DNA from 2 places in the Citrobacter sp. CFNIH10 genome. Region 2 is predicted to be linked to the other one. Evidence: predicted binding sites of a transcription regulator. Region 2 holds the regulator's gene; the other holds the start of a gene.

Region 1 (8,891 bases), 660 kb from region 2:
AGACGCCGCGGCAGGAGTGTCGCAACGTGACGGTGACGCATCGCAAGCCTGTCCAGGATGAGAACCGCATTACCGGTTCAGTGCTGGGGGCGGTTGCTGGTGGCGTGATTGGTCATCAGTTCGGCGGCGGACGAGGTAAGGATGTGGCAACGGTGGTCGGGGCGTTGGGGGGCGGTTACGCCGGTAACCAGATCCAGGGCTCGATGCAGGAAAACGACACCTATACGTCCACGCAGCAGCGCTGTAAAACCGTCTATGACAAGTCGGAAAAAATGCTTGGTTACGATGTCACCTATAAGATTGGCGACCAGCAGGGCAAGATTCGCATGGACAAAGATCCCGGCACACAGATCCCGCTGGATAATAACGGCCAGCTGATTCTGAATAACAACGCGTAAAAAAGCGGTACTCTGTAAGTTAGCCCCTCATTCGCTCAGGCTGAGGGGCTTTTTTTTATCAGAAAGTTAAGGCGTAGTTCAGACCAAAGGTACGACCCCGGCCCTTATATTCGTACAGCGATGGACTGCCATAGGTTGGGCTGTACAGCAATGGCGCGCGCTGTCCCCACAGGGTGGTGTAATCTTCATCCAGCAGGTTTTCAATGCTGAAGGTCAGTTTGCCCAGCGGGAGTTGATAGCTGCCAATAAAGTCCACGGTGTTATAGCCATCCAGCTTGTTGCCGCTGGCATCGGTGAGATCAAACGACTGTTGGGTCTGAACCCGCAGCGACCACGGCTCGGGCGCCCAGCCGACCCAGGCGGTGGCTTTGGACGGCGACGCGAGCGTTACGTCCCATTTTTCCCATTTTCCGTTCTTTTTCACTTCAGATTTCAGGACGTTAAAGTTCGCACCGAGACTCCAGTCAGTGTCAGGGATGAAGTAATCCGCCGCGCCTTCCACACCGTAAATCCGGCGATCGTCAGGTTCCACGCGGATCGTCATATCGCTGCGGTTAATCACAATCGACTTATCGGACGTCGAATAGTACGCCGCCAGCTGGGTACGCAGATTATCGCCGGTATAACGCCAGCCCAGCTCATACGAATTGACCTTGATCCCTTCAAGACGCGAATCCGCCACGTTCACGCTGCGCTGGAGCTGATAATGATCGCCCACCAACTGGTAAGTGCCGTTGCCGTAGTATTTCCCGGGATCCGGTAGCTCAACGCCCTGGGAGAAGTTAAACCATGTCTGCTGGCGTTCGGTGAGATGCGCCAACAGCCCGGCATTGAACAAGAAATTGTCGTAATCGGTTTTGCCGCCAGGGATAGCATCGGCTGAACTTGCTAAACCGTTGGCAATCCCCTGTTGTTGCGCGTAACCCACGAAATCATCAACCCGGTTTTCTGTCCATTGATAGCGCACGCCACCGCTCAGAGTGAAGATGTCGTTAATGTCGTAACTGCTTTGCAGGAACGGAGCGAAGTTGGTGATGCTGTAACCGGGATAACGTCCGGTCGTGTAGGCCGTGCGATTGTCCATCCCGCCTGACGGCACAGACCAGGCCAGATCGAAGAACTTCTGGTTGGAGTCGAAGGTTTCATGATCCGCATCGACGCCCCACGTCAGCTCCCAGTTGTCCATCAACTGACTGTTGAGAGTGATTTTGGCGCCGAACTGGTCGGTATCCTGCTGCGACGCCGAGAAGCTGGTCACCTGACCTTTGCTGAGCGTCGGGAAGGGGTAGAACTTTAGCGACTCGTCGCGGTAATAGATTTGGCTGACCAGATTCTGGCCGAAGAAGTCCGCGTCAGAGTATTGCAGGCTGATCAGATGGCGCTCCGTCCCCGGAATACGGTCTGAACTCAGTCCGCTGCGTGTGCTGGCGGTGCCGCTACCGGTAACGGCGGACATGTTTTCGCCCAGGTATAACCCGTAATCTTCATCGCCCTGACTCTTGTAGTACTGGGTGACCAACTGTATCTGGCGGTTGTCATCGATATCGAGGGTGCCGGTCCCCATTACGTCCAGACGATCGGAGTGCTGCAGGCCGGTTTGCGTGTTGTCGAGCATCAGGGCATCACCGTTACCGTCGTACCAGCCGCCAAAGCGCTGATAGGCTACGGACAGTCGACCAGACGCGCGATCCGTTCCACCGCTGACCGCAGCGGCAACGCGCTCGTCGTGATCGTTGCTGTTGTTAAAACCCGATTTGCTGCCCAGTTCAAGGTCAACCTGGCGGTCCGGCTGGCCTTTTTTGGTCACAACGTTGATTAAGCCGCCGGTACTGCCGCCGCCATATAGCGAGGTTGCGCCTGAAATGACCTCAATGTGGGCGATGTTAAAGGGATCGATAGAATCCAGCTGACGACTGTCGGTACGTGAAGAATTCAGGCGTACGCCGTCGATCAGCACGACAATCGCACGACCACGCATGTTCATTCCGTAGTTGGTACGTCCCTGGCTGCTTACATCGATGCCCGGAATCAGTTGCGCCAACACGTCTTTGAACTCTTTGCCGCCCTGAACCTGTTGCTCAATCTCCTGGCCTTCAATGACCCAGGTGGTCTGTGCCATCTCGGCGACAGTTTTCTGGCTACGGTTAGCGCTGACGATGAGGTTTTCTTCTTCTGTTTGCGCCGCCGCAGCGGGCAGAGTCAGGGCTAACAGGACAGGGTTGAGAACCCAAAGACGCTTATTCATTCGCATTCCTTTCTGAAAATATCTGTGCAGGTGAAGGTTTTCACCGGTCGTAGCCGGCTGTTACATTGTGAAACAGATACAAAATCAAATGCGAATATTGCTGATAATAATTGTTATTATCAATGTTTTTTTACAAAAAAGTGAACCTAACTCAGTGATAACATTAGTTATTATGCGGGAATCATGGTGTGGAAGGACCGGGAAATGACGTTTCCCGGTCAACAAAGCGATCAGGTCTTCAGCAGTTCAGGCCACAGGCGTAGGGTAGTGTGGGTGATTTGCTGCAGCTTGTCGAAACTGGCGCCTTCCCGGGCGCTGATGGACATCCCCTGCAAAATGCAGCTCAGATACTCGGCAAGATGTTGCACATTGCAGTGCGCCGGGATCTCGCCGCGTTCCTGCCGTTGACGAAGAAATTGCGTCAGGGTTTGTTCCTGCATGGCGTGACGTGATTTCACCGTATGCGCAATATCGCGTGACGCGGCGGCAAGCGTCGCGGAGGTATTAATCATAAAGCAGCCAGCGGGGGTGTCTTTGCTGGTGAAACAGGTTGCCACTGCGGTGAAGTAATCCTCCAGTGCCGCTTCAACGCTTTTCTCTTCGCAGAATAACTGCGCTTCATGTTTTGCCGCGAAGCGGGCGATGTATCTGTCCAGCACCGCGCGGAACAGACCCTCTTTATTGGTGAATTCCGCATACAGCGTTGGCGCTTTCGCACCCGTCGCTTCAACAAGGTCAGAAAGCGATGTTGCTTCATAACCGTGCTGCCAGAAGAGTGTCATGGCCTTATCAAGCGCGGCTTCCCTGTCGAACACTTTTGGTCGGCCACGGCTTTTTTTAACACAACCTGTCGATTCAGTTGTCATGATGCCGTTGTACCTTAATGGGCTTAGTGAGCAACCATTATAAAAATAAACCCGCACAGGCTCCAGCGCATTCGTGAGAAAAAGTTTTTCTGCTTAGTTGTATGAAAGATAAGTGCTTTTGTTTTTATATAACGATCGTTATAAAAAATGAGTTGACGTGTGACCTGGATCACATCTATCATTTATCTATCGATCGTTAAGTAAATGCTTACGACGCCCAATCATCTGCAAAAGGTCACTATTATGAAAAACGTAAAAACCCTCATCGCTGCTGCTGTTCTGAGTTCACTGTCATTCGCAAGCTTCGCGGCTGTAGAAGTTCAGTCCACGCCTGCCGGTCAGCAAAAAGTCGGCACCATCTCTGCAAATGCAGGGACTAACCTGAGTTCATTGCAGGACGAACTGGCGCAGAAAGCGGATGCCATGGGGGCGAAATCATTCCGCATTACTTCTGTAACGGGTCCAAACAACCTGCACGGTACCGCGGTAATTTATAAATAACCATTAACCCTCATTGATGCCTGCTGCTGCAAAATAACGTGATAAAAAAAGCCCCGCTGATTGTATTTCAGCGGGGCTTTTTCATGTCCGGAATCGTTACATCGACTGCTGATCCACCTCGCGATGGCGTCGGACATCGACCGGCATACCGGAACGAACGTCCATCACATGCTGCATCACCGCCGCGTCCGTCTGTGCGGAATCTTTAAACGATTGCAGAGTGCTGTTCAATACGATAGGCAGAACCTGCGGGTCATCATCTATATTTTTCGACAGCGGCTGGTGGACTTCGACCAGCCGCGTCCCGTCCGGCTCAACCGAGGCTTTGATCGGGGTATTGATGATATTCACTTTGGTGCCCGGTGTAACCTGTCTGAACAGGGTCTCAATATCGCCATCACGCAGGCGGATACAGCCAGAACTGACGCGCATGCCGATACCGAAATCAGCGTTGGTGCCATGCAGCAGATAGACGCCACCATACGCCGCTAAGCGAATGGCATGGTGTCCCATCGGGTTATCCGGTCCGGCAGGCACCACCGCCGGAAGGATAATTCCTTGCGCTTTATAGCGGGCACGGATATTCGCCGTCGGCGTCCAGGTTGGGTTGGCGCGCTTGTCGGAGACTGTCGTGACCATCGTTGGAGTCAGGGTATCACCGCCCAACTGGCCAATGCCGATAGGGTAGACGGTGACCGAATTTTTCCCCGGATGGTAGTAGTAGAGACGCAGTTCAGCCAGGTTGATAACAATGCCTTCACGCGGAGCATCCGGTAGCAGCGTCTGCAAGGGGATGGTCAGCACGCTGCCCGCGCGGGGAACGTAGGGATCCACGCCGGGATTCGCCTGCAACAGCGCGAGAAAACCGACGTTATATTTTTTCGCGATGGCTTCCAGCGAACCTCCGTTATTTTCAACAACGTGGTACTTATTTTCCCCAACCAGTTTGCTGCCAGGCGGAGGAAGAGGCCAGGTATTCGCCTGTGCGGGAAGCGCAAGCGTAATGCTGGCGGCGAGCGCAAAAAAGGCCAGCCAGCGGGAAAGTCGCATCTTGTTCATTATCATCACAAATCAAAGGGTTATTATGCCAGAAGAATCCAATAATAATTATGGCGGGGCGGCGTGTCTTTAAATGCAAGGGAAGTGCAAAGAGTTGTAAAGATCGCGGAACCTTGCCTGATAGCGCGGCGCTTATCAGGCCTACGGCCAGGAATCGATGTGTAGGCCGGATAAGGCGCAACCGCCATCCGGCACCACTCAATCACGCTACGGCGTTTTCTTCCAGTTGCTGCATAAACTGACGCACCCAGTCCATCCGCGTTTTCCGCTCGGTCAGATCCTGGATGAACTTCAGTCGGGTCGGCCCGTCAAGACGGAAGTGCTGCGGCTGTTTTTGCAGCAGTCCAATCAGCCAGCCTGGGTTAACATGGTTCTTCTCGGCGAATTCGATAGTGCCGCCTTTCTCATTGCCTTCCAGTTTGCGGATACCCAGCTTCTGCGCCTGTTGACGCAAGCGGGCGATATCCAGCAGGGTACGCGCCGGATCGGGCAGCAGACCGAAGCGGTCGATCAGCTCCACTTTGATCTCTTCCAGTTCATTCTCGCTCTTCGCGCTGGCGATACGCTTGTAGAACGACAGGCGGGTATTCACGTCCGGGATGTAATCGTCCGGCAGCAGCGACGGCATACGCAGTTCGACCTCAGTTTGCTGGCTGGTGAGATCTTCCAGCGATGGCTCGCGTCCGGCCTTCAGGGCATCGACGGCGTTTTCCAGCAGCTCCATATACAGCGAGAAGCCGATGGTTTCCATCGAACCGCTCTGTTCTTCCCCGAGCAGTTCACCTGCGCCGCGGATCTCCAGATCGTGAGTCGCCAGCGCAAAGCCCGCCCCCAGGTCTTCCAGCGAGGCAATCGCTTCCAGGCGTTTTTGCGCGTCGGTGGTCATCGCTTTGGGATGCGGCGTCAGCAGCCAGGCATACGCCTGATGGTGTGAACGTCCTACGCGGCCGCGCAACTGGTGTAACTGTGCCAGACCGAAATGATCCGCACGCTCGATAATAATCGTGTTGGCGGTCGGGATATCAATCCCGGTTTCGATAATGGTGGTACAGACCAGCACGTTAAAACGCTGATGGTGGAAGTCGTTCATCACGCGTTCCAGTTCGCGTTCGCGCATCTGCCCATGACCAATGGCAATTCGCGCCTCCGGCACCAGCTCCGCCAGCCTGTCGGCGGCTTTCTGGATGTTCTCGACATCATTATAAAGATAGTAGACCTGCCCGCCGCGCAGCACTTCGCGCAGAATTGCCTCACGGACCACCAGTGCATCGTACTCGCGAACAAACGTTTTCACCGCCAGACGCCGCGCTGGCGGCGTGGCGATAATCGACAGATCGCGCATGCCGCTCATGGCCATGTTCAGCGTACGCGGGATTGGCGTGGCGGTCAGCGTCAGAATGTCCACATCGGCGCGCATCGCTTTGATCCGCTCTTTATGCCGCACGCCGAAGCGGTGCTCTTCATCGACGATCAGTAGCCCCAGATCTTTCAGTTTCACATCGCTTTGCAGCAGTTTATGCGTACCGATCAGAATATCAATTTTCCCTTCGGCAACCTGTTCCAGGATCTGCGCCTGTTCTTTGGCGCTACGGAAGCGGGAAAGCATTTCGATGCGCACCGGCCAGTTGGCAAAACGGTCGCGGAAATTATCAAAGTGTTGCTGGGCGAGCAGAGTGGTTGGCACCAGCACCGCCACCTGCTTGTGGTTTTCGACCGCGAGAAACGCGGCGCGCATCGCCACTTCGGTTTTACCAAATCCAACGTCACCACACACCAGGCGGTCCATCGCCAGCGGCTGACACATGTCGCTAAGTACTGCGTTAATCGCCTGCGCCTGGTCGGGGGTGGTTTCAAAGGGGAAACCGTCGCAGAACAGTTGATACTGCTCGCGATCGTGTTTGAAGGCGAAGCCCTCTTTTGCCGCGCGCTGGGCGTAGATGTCCAACAACTCGGCTGCCACGTCGCGCACTTTCTCTGCCGCTTTTTGTCGCGCGCGTGACCAGGCGTCGCCGCCGAGTTTATGCAGCGGTGCGTTCTCTTCTGCGCCTCCGGCGTAACGGCTGATCAGATGCAAAGAGGAGACCGGGACGTACAGTTTGGCGTCATTAGCGTAGGTGAGCATCAGATATTCACCTTTGATCCCGCCCGCTTCCAGCGTGGTCATCCCGGCATAGCGTCCAACGCCGTGCTCCAGATGCACCACGGGTTGACCCGGATGCAACTCTGCCAGGTTGCGGATCAGCGTATCCGGGTTAATCGTGCGGCGCGAATCCTGACGACGGCGCGCCACGCGCTCGCCCAGCAGGTCGCTTTCACAAATGAGTGCCAGATGGCGCGTCGTATCGATAAACCCGTGCTCGGCAGCGCCAATCATCAGGTAGCGTCCAGCCTCCGTCGCTTCATCCAGACGCATAATGCGCTTCGGCGCGACTTTGATTCTGGCGAGCAGTTCACCCAGAGATTCACGGCGGCCTTCACTCTCAACCGAGAAAATCACCGGCCCGTTGAAGGTCTCGAGGAATTTGCGCAGCGCATCCAGTGGTGATTTTTGCTGCGCCTGAACCGCGAGATCCGGTAGCGACTGGAAGCCTAAGTTGGTATTAGCCGCCTTGGCGGGAAGGTGGTCGGTTTTGAGCTGCACGCGCGGCCAGCGTTTGAGTTCAGAAAAGAGCTCATCGACACGCAACCAGAGGGACTCCGGTGGCAGCAGCGGACGCATCGGATCCACGCCACGGTTTTCGAAACGCGCCAGCGTATCGGCCTGGAAACGCTCGGCGCTGTTTTCTAAATCGCCAGTATTGACCACCAGCGTATTGGCCGGGAAATAGCTAAACAGCGGCGGCAGCGGCTCGCTGAAAAACAGCGGCTGCCAGTATTCGATCCCAGCCGGCAAAGTGCCTTTGCTGACCTGTTGATAAATATGCTCTGCGTCGCGCTTCACCTCGAAGGTATCGCGCCACTGGCTGCGAAACAGTTCGATCGCCGTTTTGTCGGTTGGGAACTCGTGGGCGGGCAGCAGATTGATGGCGTCGACTTCTTCCAGCGTGCGCTGGGTGTCCGCGTCAAACAGGCGCAGACTGTCAATTTCATCGTCGAAGAAATCCAGACGATAGGGCTGTTCGCTGCCCATAGGGTACAAATCCAGCAGCGCGCCGCGGGTAGCGTATTCGCCATGTTCCATGACCTGATCAACGTGCCGGTAACCAGCGCTGTCGAGCTGTAAACGCAGGGCATCGCGCGATAAACGCTGGCCTTTTTTCATCACCAGCGCATGACCGTGCAGATAGCTGTGCGGGCAGACGCGCTGCATCAGGGTATTGACCGGGACGATCAGCACGCCGCGCTGCATCGACGGCAACTGATACAGCGTGGAGAGACGTGAGGAGATAATTTCCTGATGCGGGGAGAAACTGTCGTAGGGCAGTGTTTCCCAGTCCGCGAGGCTCATGACCATCTGATCGGTAAACTGACGGATTTCATCATGCAGGCGCAGCGCGTTTTGCATATCGGGCGCCACGAGCACGACGGGACCATCATGACGTTCGGCAATTTCCGCCACCAGTGTGGCGCAGGCAGCCCCGGTCAGTTCACCTAACAGGCGCTGATCGCCCGCTTTCACGGGCAGCGTGTAACGTTGTTGTTCAGGCATTCGGTTGTCAGAATCTCTTTTAGGTAGTCGTCTGATAAGCAATGCCCTTTATTATCCGTGATCGCTCCTCATTAGCAAATTGAATCGCCCTCACCGGAGGGCGAAAAGTTTAGCGGGAATAGCTAACGGTTTGCGGACGAGAAGGGGGAGAGAAGAGGATATCGCCGAACAGG
Region 2 (8,891 bases):
CACAGGTTTGCCAGATAGTTAATGTCCGCTTTGCCAAATTCCAGCCGTTGCGTCATCGCCGGGAACACGGCGCAAAACCCTTCGCAATAGCGACAGGCATTACACACCTGCATCACCCGCTCGACTTCAGCTTCTGGCTCGGTGAGAATTTTGGCCTCGATGATCAGTTTTTCAAGCTGCTTCATGATGCGCCTCCTTACGTGCTGCCTGCGCGGCTTCTTTACCTGCGATGCGACCAAACGTGGTGCCGATGGACATGCCGACACCGGCGGTATAGCCCTTGCCCAGTACGTTGCCAGCCATCATCTCACCGGCAACGAACAGGTTACGGCTGGGGGTGCCTGCGAAGTGAACCGCAGCGTGTTCATTCACTTTCAGTCCCAGGTAGGTAAAGGTGATCCCCGGTCGCAGGGCATAACCGTAGTAGGGGGGCGTATCAATAGGCCGCGCCCAGTGCGTTTTCGGTGGCGTCAGGCCCTGCGTCGCGCAGTTGTCCAGCTTCGTGTGATCAAACTGACCCGGCTGACAGGCCTGATTGTAGTGCTCCACGGTATGGGTAAAGCGTTCGGGATCCAGCCCCAACTGGCGGGCCAGTTCACTCAGCGTATTGGCCTGTGCGCCGGGGAAAACCGGCGGCATAAAGTGACCGATCGCTTTGCTGTCGATAATGGAGTAGCCAATCTGCCCCGGCTGGTGGGCAACCAGACGCCCCCAGATGGCATAGCGTTTCGGCCAGAAATCTTCGCCTTCATCGTAAAAGCGCTCCGCGTCCCGGTTGACTACCACACCCAGTGAGACGCAATCCACGCGGGTACAAATGCCGCCGTCGTACAACGGGGCCCGGGCATCAATTGCCACACAGTGGGACTGAGACGGATCGCCGATAATGTCAGCACCGGCATCGATCATAAATTTGAGCAAGACGCCCTGATTAAAGCGGGTGCCGCGAATGAGGAAGTTATCGGCTGGCCATTCGCCACGAGCGTTCTCTCCCCAGGCGTCGCGCAGCCATTCGCGGTTGGATTCAAATCCACCGGCGGCGAGTACGCAGGCTTTCGCCTCAATGCGCTCGTGGCCTGCCAGGGCTGCGATGAATTCGCCGTTGTGCAATTCAAGTGCCTGTACCGGCGTGTTGTAGCGAATCTGTACCCCCAGCTTTTCTGCGCTGCGGTAATAGGCGTTCACGAGGGCTTTACCGCCGCCCATGAAGAAGGCATTGGTACGCGCCACGTGCAGCGCGCCAGAGAGCGGAGGCTGAAAATTAACGCCGTGCTGACGCATCCAGTCGCGACACTGGGAAGAGGTCCGGATCACCAGTCGCGCCAACGCTTCATTGGTATTGCCTTCGGTGACACGCCAGAGATCCTGCCAGAACTCCTCTTCGGGATAACTCTCGACCAGCACATCCTGTGGCGCATCGTGCATACAGCGTAAATTGCGCGTGTGTTGGGAATTCCCGCCGCGCCATTCCCGGGGCGCAGCCTCTAACAGCAGCACGGAAGCTCCTGCCTCACGGGCGGTTAAGGCGGCACATAACGCGGCATTACCACCGCCAATCACCAGTACATCAACCATCGTCTACTCCATTACCATTTAACTATTTGTTAAATTTGTAATTGAAATGTATACGTGCTGATTGTATGGGCGCTATGACGAATAGCTAAAGAGGGGTTTAGGGAGCGTAAAGGGTTGCGCCCGGCCAATGACCGGTTTCAACGAGTTCACGCATGACTTTTGTGAGTATTACGCGGGCTGCAAGACCGGCAGGGGTGAGTTCATCGTCCGACAGACTGACCAGAAAATTGGGGCGGCTGAGGACAGGATTATGGACGCCGATCACTCTTAGCGCTTCCCTCTCAAGATGCGAAATGGCTGCACCGGGTTGCAGCGTGGCGCCGAGTCCGCTGCCAACGGCGCGCATCAGTAACGTCAGGCCGTCAATTTCCGTGGCAATATCGACCTTCAGTCCGTGTTCCTGACAGATGGCTTCCAGTCTGCCACGCAGGCCGTGTCCCTGGCTTGGCATGATCAGGGGAATATTCGCCAGTTGAGCAGGCGTTATGGTGTCATCCGGAATATCCGCCAGCAGCTCGTGTGTGCCAATCAGAAACAGGCGCTCCTCAAGAACCGGTCTGGCGCTCCAGCGCAGGATCTTCTCTTTTTGAAACACGACCGCCAGATCAATCTGGCGCGTGTTGATCATCCGTTCCAGATTACCCGACAGGCTTTCCACCACATGCAGGCGAACGTCGGCGTAATATTCCCGCATGGCATGAATAAACGGTATTCCCAGGATGGAGGCGGTGCTGGGGGCCATGCCGACGCTGACGTGTCCCGAAAGACGCGCCTCGCGAGCGGCCAGGATCGCATCATCGGCGTGGCGTAGCGCCAGTTGTGCCTGCGAGTAAAAGGCCAGACCGGCGTTAGTGGGCGTGACGCCGCGCGAGGTTCGCTGCAACAGGCGGATCGCGAGTTCGTTTTCCAGCCGCGTCATCTGCTGGCTCAGGGCGGACACGCCGATGTCGAGATCGAGCGCCGCGCTGCCCATACTGCCGGTTTCTACAATACGGACAAAGTAACGTAGCTGGCGAAGTTCCATTTCGATTCTCCGGACGAAGCAGGGTGATATATTTTACATTAAAGCAACATGCAGGCAGAAGAAAGCGCTGAGTAGGGAATGGCAGGCATAAAAAAAGCCAACCGGCAGGTTGGCTTTTCAGAATAATGCAGATTATTTCGCGTCATGCGCGTGTTCGTTTTCGCGGCAATCGCCTTCAGCGCAGTGGCCATAGAGGTAGAGGCTATGGTTCGTCAGACGAATGCCATGCTTCGACGCGATCTCACGCTGGCGCGCTTCAATAGACTCATCGCTAAATTCGATCACTTTGCCGCAATCAAGGCAAATCAGGTGATCGTGATGATGCTGCTGGGTCAGCTCGAAAACGGATTTGCCGCCTTCAAAATTGTGGCGGGTTACGATACCGGCGTCATCAAACTGGTTCAGCACGCGATACACGGTCGCCAGACCAATTTCTTCACCCATGTCGATCAGTCGTTTGTATAAATCTTCCGCACTGACGTGATGGTTATCCGGTCCCTGAAGAACTTCCAGAATCTTTAAACGTGGAAGCGTTACTTTCAGGCCAGCCTTCTTTAATGCGGTATTGTTGTCAGTCATGCGGAATCTGTCCTGTTGCTAAACGATTCACTTCATACAAGAAGTGACAGAAATTGCACTCGGGATAATGCGTTTCATTATAGGACTGCCGTGTCTAAATGAAAACTGCAAGCCTCTGGCAAATGTTAATAAATAGTCGGTATTGCCTGGAAATGAGAGCGCCACCTAAAAACTCCCGCACATTGTACAGGGATGGGCAAGAAAGTTACAAATTTGTAGCAATTATTTTGATTGGTTCTGTCTATTGATGCGGCGCAAACCTTGTCTGCGCCGCCGTACATCAGGCGTTGATGATCTCATCAAGGTGCAATTCTTCAGAGATCTGCTTCACCCATTTTTCCACGCGCTCGGCGGTCAGTTCCGGCTGACGGTCTTCGTCAATCGCCAGACCGACAAAATGGTCATCATCCGCCAGACCTTTGGAGGCTTCAAAATGATAGCCAGCGGTCGGCCAGTGACCCACGATGGTTGCACCGCGCGGCTCAATGATATCGCGGATTGTGCCTAACGCGTCGCAGAAGTATTCTGCATAATCTTCCTGATCGCCACAGCCGAACAGTGCGACCAGTTTGCCGTTAAAATCGATGTCTTCGAGGGTAGGGAAGAAGTCGTCCCAGTCACACTGCGCTTCACCGTAGTACCAGGTTGGGATGCCAAGCAGCAGAATGTCATAACTTTCGAGATCTTCCTTGCTGCTTTTTGCAATGTCATGCACATCGGCAACGTCTTTACCAAGCTGTTTTTGAATCATTTTTGCGATATTTTCGGTATTCCCGGTGTCGCTGCCGAAAAAGATGCCAGTGATTGCCATGAGTAAAGTAACCTCTTGAAACTTATTGAAATGGTGGTGGCGAATTGCCCACAGATAAGGGCAATCATAGCAGAACAGTCAGGTATGCGGAAATAGCAAACGCATACGAGTGCACTCCATGCTACACGAAAGTGGGAGAGAGGATAATTTCAGGCGAGATCCTGGCCGCGTAGCGTTGCCAGTTGGGCCATCAATATCTCTTCGATCAGTTCACTGCGGCTCATCTCTCGGGATTCCGCCAGCTCATTCAACGCGTCAACAGCTTCTGCGTTGAGTTTGAGTTCGACACGCTTAAGACCGCGAACTTTGTCGCGTTTGAGTTGATTACGCTTATTAATGCGCAGCTGTTCATCGCGTGAAAGCGGATTGGTTTTCGGTCGTCCCGGGCGACGCTCGTGCGCGAACAGATCTAGTGTCGTACGGTCCGTTTGTTCTTTGGCCATGATATTGGTGACTTCGGGGAAACAATCAGCCAGGCCTCTGCCCGGATGGATAGCGCGCCATCATACATCAGCGAATGAGGCGCGCCAACGTTCACACGCGTAATCGCGCACGGACGCTGAGTTTTTAATCAGTTAGCTGTTTCATTAAGATAACGACGGATGGCGCGCAACACCGCCTCCGGTTTTTCGGCATGCACCCAGTGACCGGCCCCGGCAATCACATGCGCACGTGCTTGCGGAAACTGTGCCAGTAAATCGTCGCGATACGCCTCGGTGACGTATGGGGAGTTGCCGCCGGGGATAAACAGCGCCGGATGATTCCAGGCGGGTATTGTCTCCCAGCCGACGATATGCGGATATTGTTCCCACAGTACCGGCACGTTGAAGCGCCACTCGCCGTCAACATACGATTTCAGCAAAAATTGAATCACGCCTTCTTCATTAAGATGTTCGCGCATGACCGCTGCCGCCTGCTGGCGAGTTTTTGCCGCTGATGCCGTCACCGCGTTGATAGCCGCGAAAATTTCGTCGTGGCGGCGGACATGGTAATCCACCGGGGCGATATCGATAGCCACTAAGCGATCGATGCGTTCCGGTGCCAGCGCGCTGAGCGCCATCACCGCTTTACCCCCCATAGAGTGGCCAATGAAGGTGGCTTTTTCGATGTGTTGCGCATCCAGCGTATCCAGTAGATCCTGCGCCATCGCCGGGTAGTTCATCACCGGGTCGCGAGGAGAGAGACCGTGGTTACGCATATCGACCTGGATGATGTCATGGTCGTTCACCAGGTCACGAGCAAGCACGCCCAGATTGTCCAGACTGCCAAATAAACCGTGAACCAGTACGATGGGAGAATTATTGTGCAGGTTTTGTGCGGATTGCGCTCGGATATTCAATTTCATGGCAAAGTTCTTTTTTTCGCTCTGTCGGGTTAGGGTATTATGTTGACCATTCTGCCACTGGGCTGCAACCACTTCGGTTTTCTCCGAGTTTTTTGTTCAGCCGGGTTTGACGCTATTCGCTGTTGGGATTTGCTCCTATACTCCCAACGATTTGTATTTCAGATCAGATAAGACACCGCACTGGATTAAGATGAAAACGATTGAAGTTGATGATGAACTCTACAGCTATATTGCCAGCCACACGAAGCATATCGGCGAGAGCGCATCCGAGATTTTACGGCGTATGTTGAAGTTTTCCGCCGCATCACAGCCCGTCACGCCAGTGACAAAAGAGGTTCGCGCTGCGCAACCGGTTGTTGCTGAGGCGAAACCCGTCAATCTTGTCAAAGATAAAGTGCGCGCTATGCGTGAACTGCTTCTGTCCGATGAATATGCGGAACAGAAGAAGGCCGTTAACCGCTTTATGCTGGTGCTGACTACACTCTATACACTGGATCAGCACGCGTTTGCTGAGGCAACCGAATCGTTGCATGGCCGTACGCGTGTCTACTTCGCGGCTGATGAACAGACGCTACTGAAAAACGGTAACCAAACCAAACCAAAACACGTGCCCGGCACGCCGTATTGGGTGATCACCAACACCAACACCGGCCGTAAATGCAGCATGATTGAGCACATCATGCAGTCAATGCAATTCCCGGCGGAATTGATTGAAAAGGTTTGCGGAACAATTTAATCCATGCAGAAAAGGACCAGGCAATGGCAATCCACGACCGTGCAGGTAAACCTGCGCAACAGAGTGATTTGATTAACGTCGCGCAACTGACGTCACAATACTATGTACTGAAGCCCGCAAAAGGAAATGCGGAACACGCGGTGAAGTTCGGCACCTCCGGACACCGTGGCAGTGCAGGCCGTCATAGCTTCAACGAACCCCACATTCTGGCGATTGCGCAGGCTATCGCGGAAGAACGTGCAAAAAATGGTATTACGGGTCCATGCTACGTGGGGAAAGATACCCATGCACTGTCTGAACCGGCGTTTATCTCCGTGCTGGAAGTGCTTGCCGCGAACGGTGTTGATGTGATTGTTCAGGAGAACAACGGTTTTACCCCAACACCCGCTGTGTCAAATGCCATTCTGGTTCACAACAAAAAAGGCGGTCCACTGGCTGACGGTATTGTGATTACCCCGTCCCACAACCCGCCAGAAGATGGTGGCATTAAATACAACCCGCCTAATGGTGGCCCGGCAGATACCAACGTCACGAAAGTGGTGGAAGATCGGGCGAATGCGCTGCTGGCTGACGATCTGAAAGGCGTGAAGCGCATTTCTCTGGATGCAGCGCTGGCGTCCGGTCATGTCAAAGAGCAGGACCTGGTACAGCCGTTTGTTGAGGGGCTGGCAGATATCGTCGATATGGCGGCGATTCAGAAAGCCGGCCTGACGCTGGGTGTGGATCCGCTGGGCGGCTCCGGTATTGAATACTGGAAGCGTATCGCAGAGCATTACAAACTGAATCTGACCATCGTAAACGATCAGGTTGATCAGACTTTCCGCTTTATGCATCTCGATAAAGATGGCGCAATCCGTATGGACTGTTCGTCTGAATGTGCCATGGCCGGTTTGTTGGCGCTGCGTGATAAGTTCGACCTGGCGTTCGCCAACGATCCGGATTATGACCGTCACGGTATCGTCACTCCGGCGGGGCTGATGAATCCAAACCACTACCTGGCGGTGGCTATCAACTACCTGTTCCAGCATCGTCCGCAGTGGGGCAAAGACGTGGCTGTCGGTAAGACGCTGGTTTCGTCGGCAATGATTGACCGCGTGGTTAACGATCTGGGGCGTAAACTGGTTGAAGTTCCGGTGGGCTTTAAATGGTTTGTTGATGGTCTGTTTGACGGCAGCTTCGGCTTTGGCGGCGAAGAGAGCGCGGGGGCATCCTTCCTGCGTTTCGACGGTACGCCGTGGTCTACTGATAAAGACGGGATCATCATGTGTCTGCTGGCAGCAGAAATTACTGCCGTCACCGGGAAGAACCCGCAGGAGCACTACAACGAGCTTGCCGCCCGTTTTGGTGCGCCGAGCTACAACCGTCTGCAAGCTGGCGCAACATCGGCACAGAAAGCGGCGCTGTCGAAACTGTCTCCGGAGATGGTCAGCGCCAGTACGCTGGCTGGAGACCCGATCACAGCACGTCTGACGGCGGCACCCGGTAACGGTGCGTCGATTGGCGGTCTGAAAGTCATGACTGACAATGGTTGGTTCGCGGCACGCCCGTCGGGTACGGAAGATGCGTACAAGATCTATTGCGAGAGCTTCCTTGGCGAAGAACATCGCAAGCAGATCGAGAAAGAAGCGGTCGAAATCGTCAGCGAAGTGCTGAAAAACGCCTGAGTTGTACCACTGAATTAAAAAAGGAGCCGAAAGGCTCCTTTTTTTGTTTGGCTAGCCTTAACCGTGTTTATTCTTCAGTTCAAAGCGTGGTGATACCAGGCCGTACAGCGTCCAGCCGAGGAAGGTCACGATGGAACCATACAACATCGCTTCTTCACCTGACGAGTAGAGCGCATAGAAGCTGTACATCGCACCGATGAAGGCGACAAAGTTTGCCATCTTCGCCTTTGACGGCGGAACGTTCGCCACTCTCTGGATGATCACCAGTGCGGCCATCGACAGAATATACGGAATGATATTCGTCACCACGGCCAGGTTGACCAGCACGTTAAACTGGCTGTTCAGCGATGGGCTGATGGTCATCAGCGATAAGCCACTCTGGATGATAACAATCGTCAGCATACCCTGAACCGGCGCATCGACTTTGGTCACGCGAGAAAAGATTTTCGGGAAATAGCCTTCATCGGCAGAGGATTTAAAGACCTGCGCAATGGTGAATTGCCAGCCCAGCAATGAACCACAGCAGGACATGATCATCAGCGCCATGATCACTTTACCCACTTCCGGTGTGAACATCTGCGCGAACGCCAGACCAAACGGTGCGGTGGAGTTAGCCAGATCCATGTTAGGCACAATCCCGGCAATCACGTTGGTAGAGACGATGTAGATCACCGCCGCGCCCAGCGTCCCGCCCAGTACGGCAATCGGTACGTTCTTCTCCGGGTTTTCCACCACTTCCGCGTTCGCACAGGCGGATTCCAGACCAAGGAACGCCCACAGCGTCATGGCGATAGAGGAACCGACGGCGGTAAAGAACGGTACATGATGCGGGTTCCACGAGTTGGCATACAGCGTCGGGCTAAACCAGAACCAGCCGATAATGCACAGACCGACCACCGGAATGATCACCCCCCAGACGGTAATGCTACTGATCTGTCCGGTAATGCGCGCACCGCCAAAGTTCGCGACCGTACAGATCCACAGTACGCCGATGGTGGCGAGACCGATTTGCACCGGGGAGAGGGTGGCGCCGAAAAGTTCGGTACCGTAACCCACGGCGGAGATGGCAATGGCGACGTTGGCAATCAACAGCGATACCCCATAGGTGTAGTTCGCCATAAAGTTACCGGATTTACCAAACGCATATTCTGCGTAGC

Evidence for each region. The regulator Fur, encoded in region 2, represses iron uptake genes when iron is present. The targets are predictions, from matches to a motif close to ATAATAATGAGAACNACTATCAA.
Region 1: a site for Fur is predicted at 2,744-2,766, ahead of C2U53_RS20590 (TonB-dependent siderophore receptor). Genes of this name have one in related genera too.

The regions. Positions count from the first base shown of each region.
Region 1 is NZ_CP026216.1:3,478,408-3,487,298, forward strand. Features, by position in the region: gene C2U53_RS20585 (glycine zipper 2TM domain-containing protein) at 1-398, shown strand, start outside; gene C2U53_RS20590 (TonB-dependent siderophore receptor) at 457-2,643, opposite strand; gene comR (TetR family copper-responsive transcriptional repressor ComR) at 2,874-3,509, opposite strand; gene bhsA (multiple stress resistance protein BhsA) at 3,753-4,010, shown strand; gene C2U53_RS20605 (L,D-transpeptidase family protein) at 4,107-5,072, opposite strand; gene mfd (transcription-repair coupling factor) at 5,272-8,718, opposite strand; gene C2U53_RS20615 (acyltransferase family protein) at 8,828-8,891, opposite strand, start outside.
Region 2 is NZ_CP026216.1:2,820,857-2,829,747, forward strand. Features, by position in the region: gene tcuB (tricarballylate utilization 4Fe-4S protein TcuB) at 1-185, opposite strand, end outside; gene tcuA (FAD-dependent tricarballylate dehydrogenase TcuA) at 172-1,575, opposite strand; gene tcuR (tricarballylate utilization LysR family transcriptional regulator TcuR) at 1,673-2,599, opposite strand; gene fur (ferric iron uptake transcriptional regulator) at 2,732-3,178, opposite strand; gene fldA (flavodoxin FldA) at 3,459-3,989, opposite strand; gene ybfE (LexA regulated protein) at 4,139-4,432, opposite strand; gene ybfF (esterase) at 4,561-5,334, opposite strand; gene seqA (replication initiation negative regulator SeqA) at 5,525-6,070, shown strand; gene pgm (phosphoglucomutase (alpha-D-glucose-1,6-bisphosphate-dependent)) at 6,094-7,734, shown strand; gene potE (putrescine-ornithine antiporter) at 7,792-8,891, opposite strand, start outside.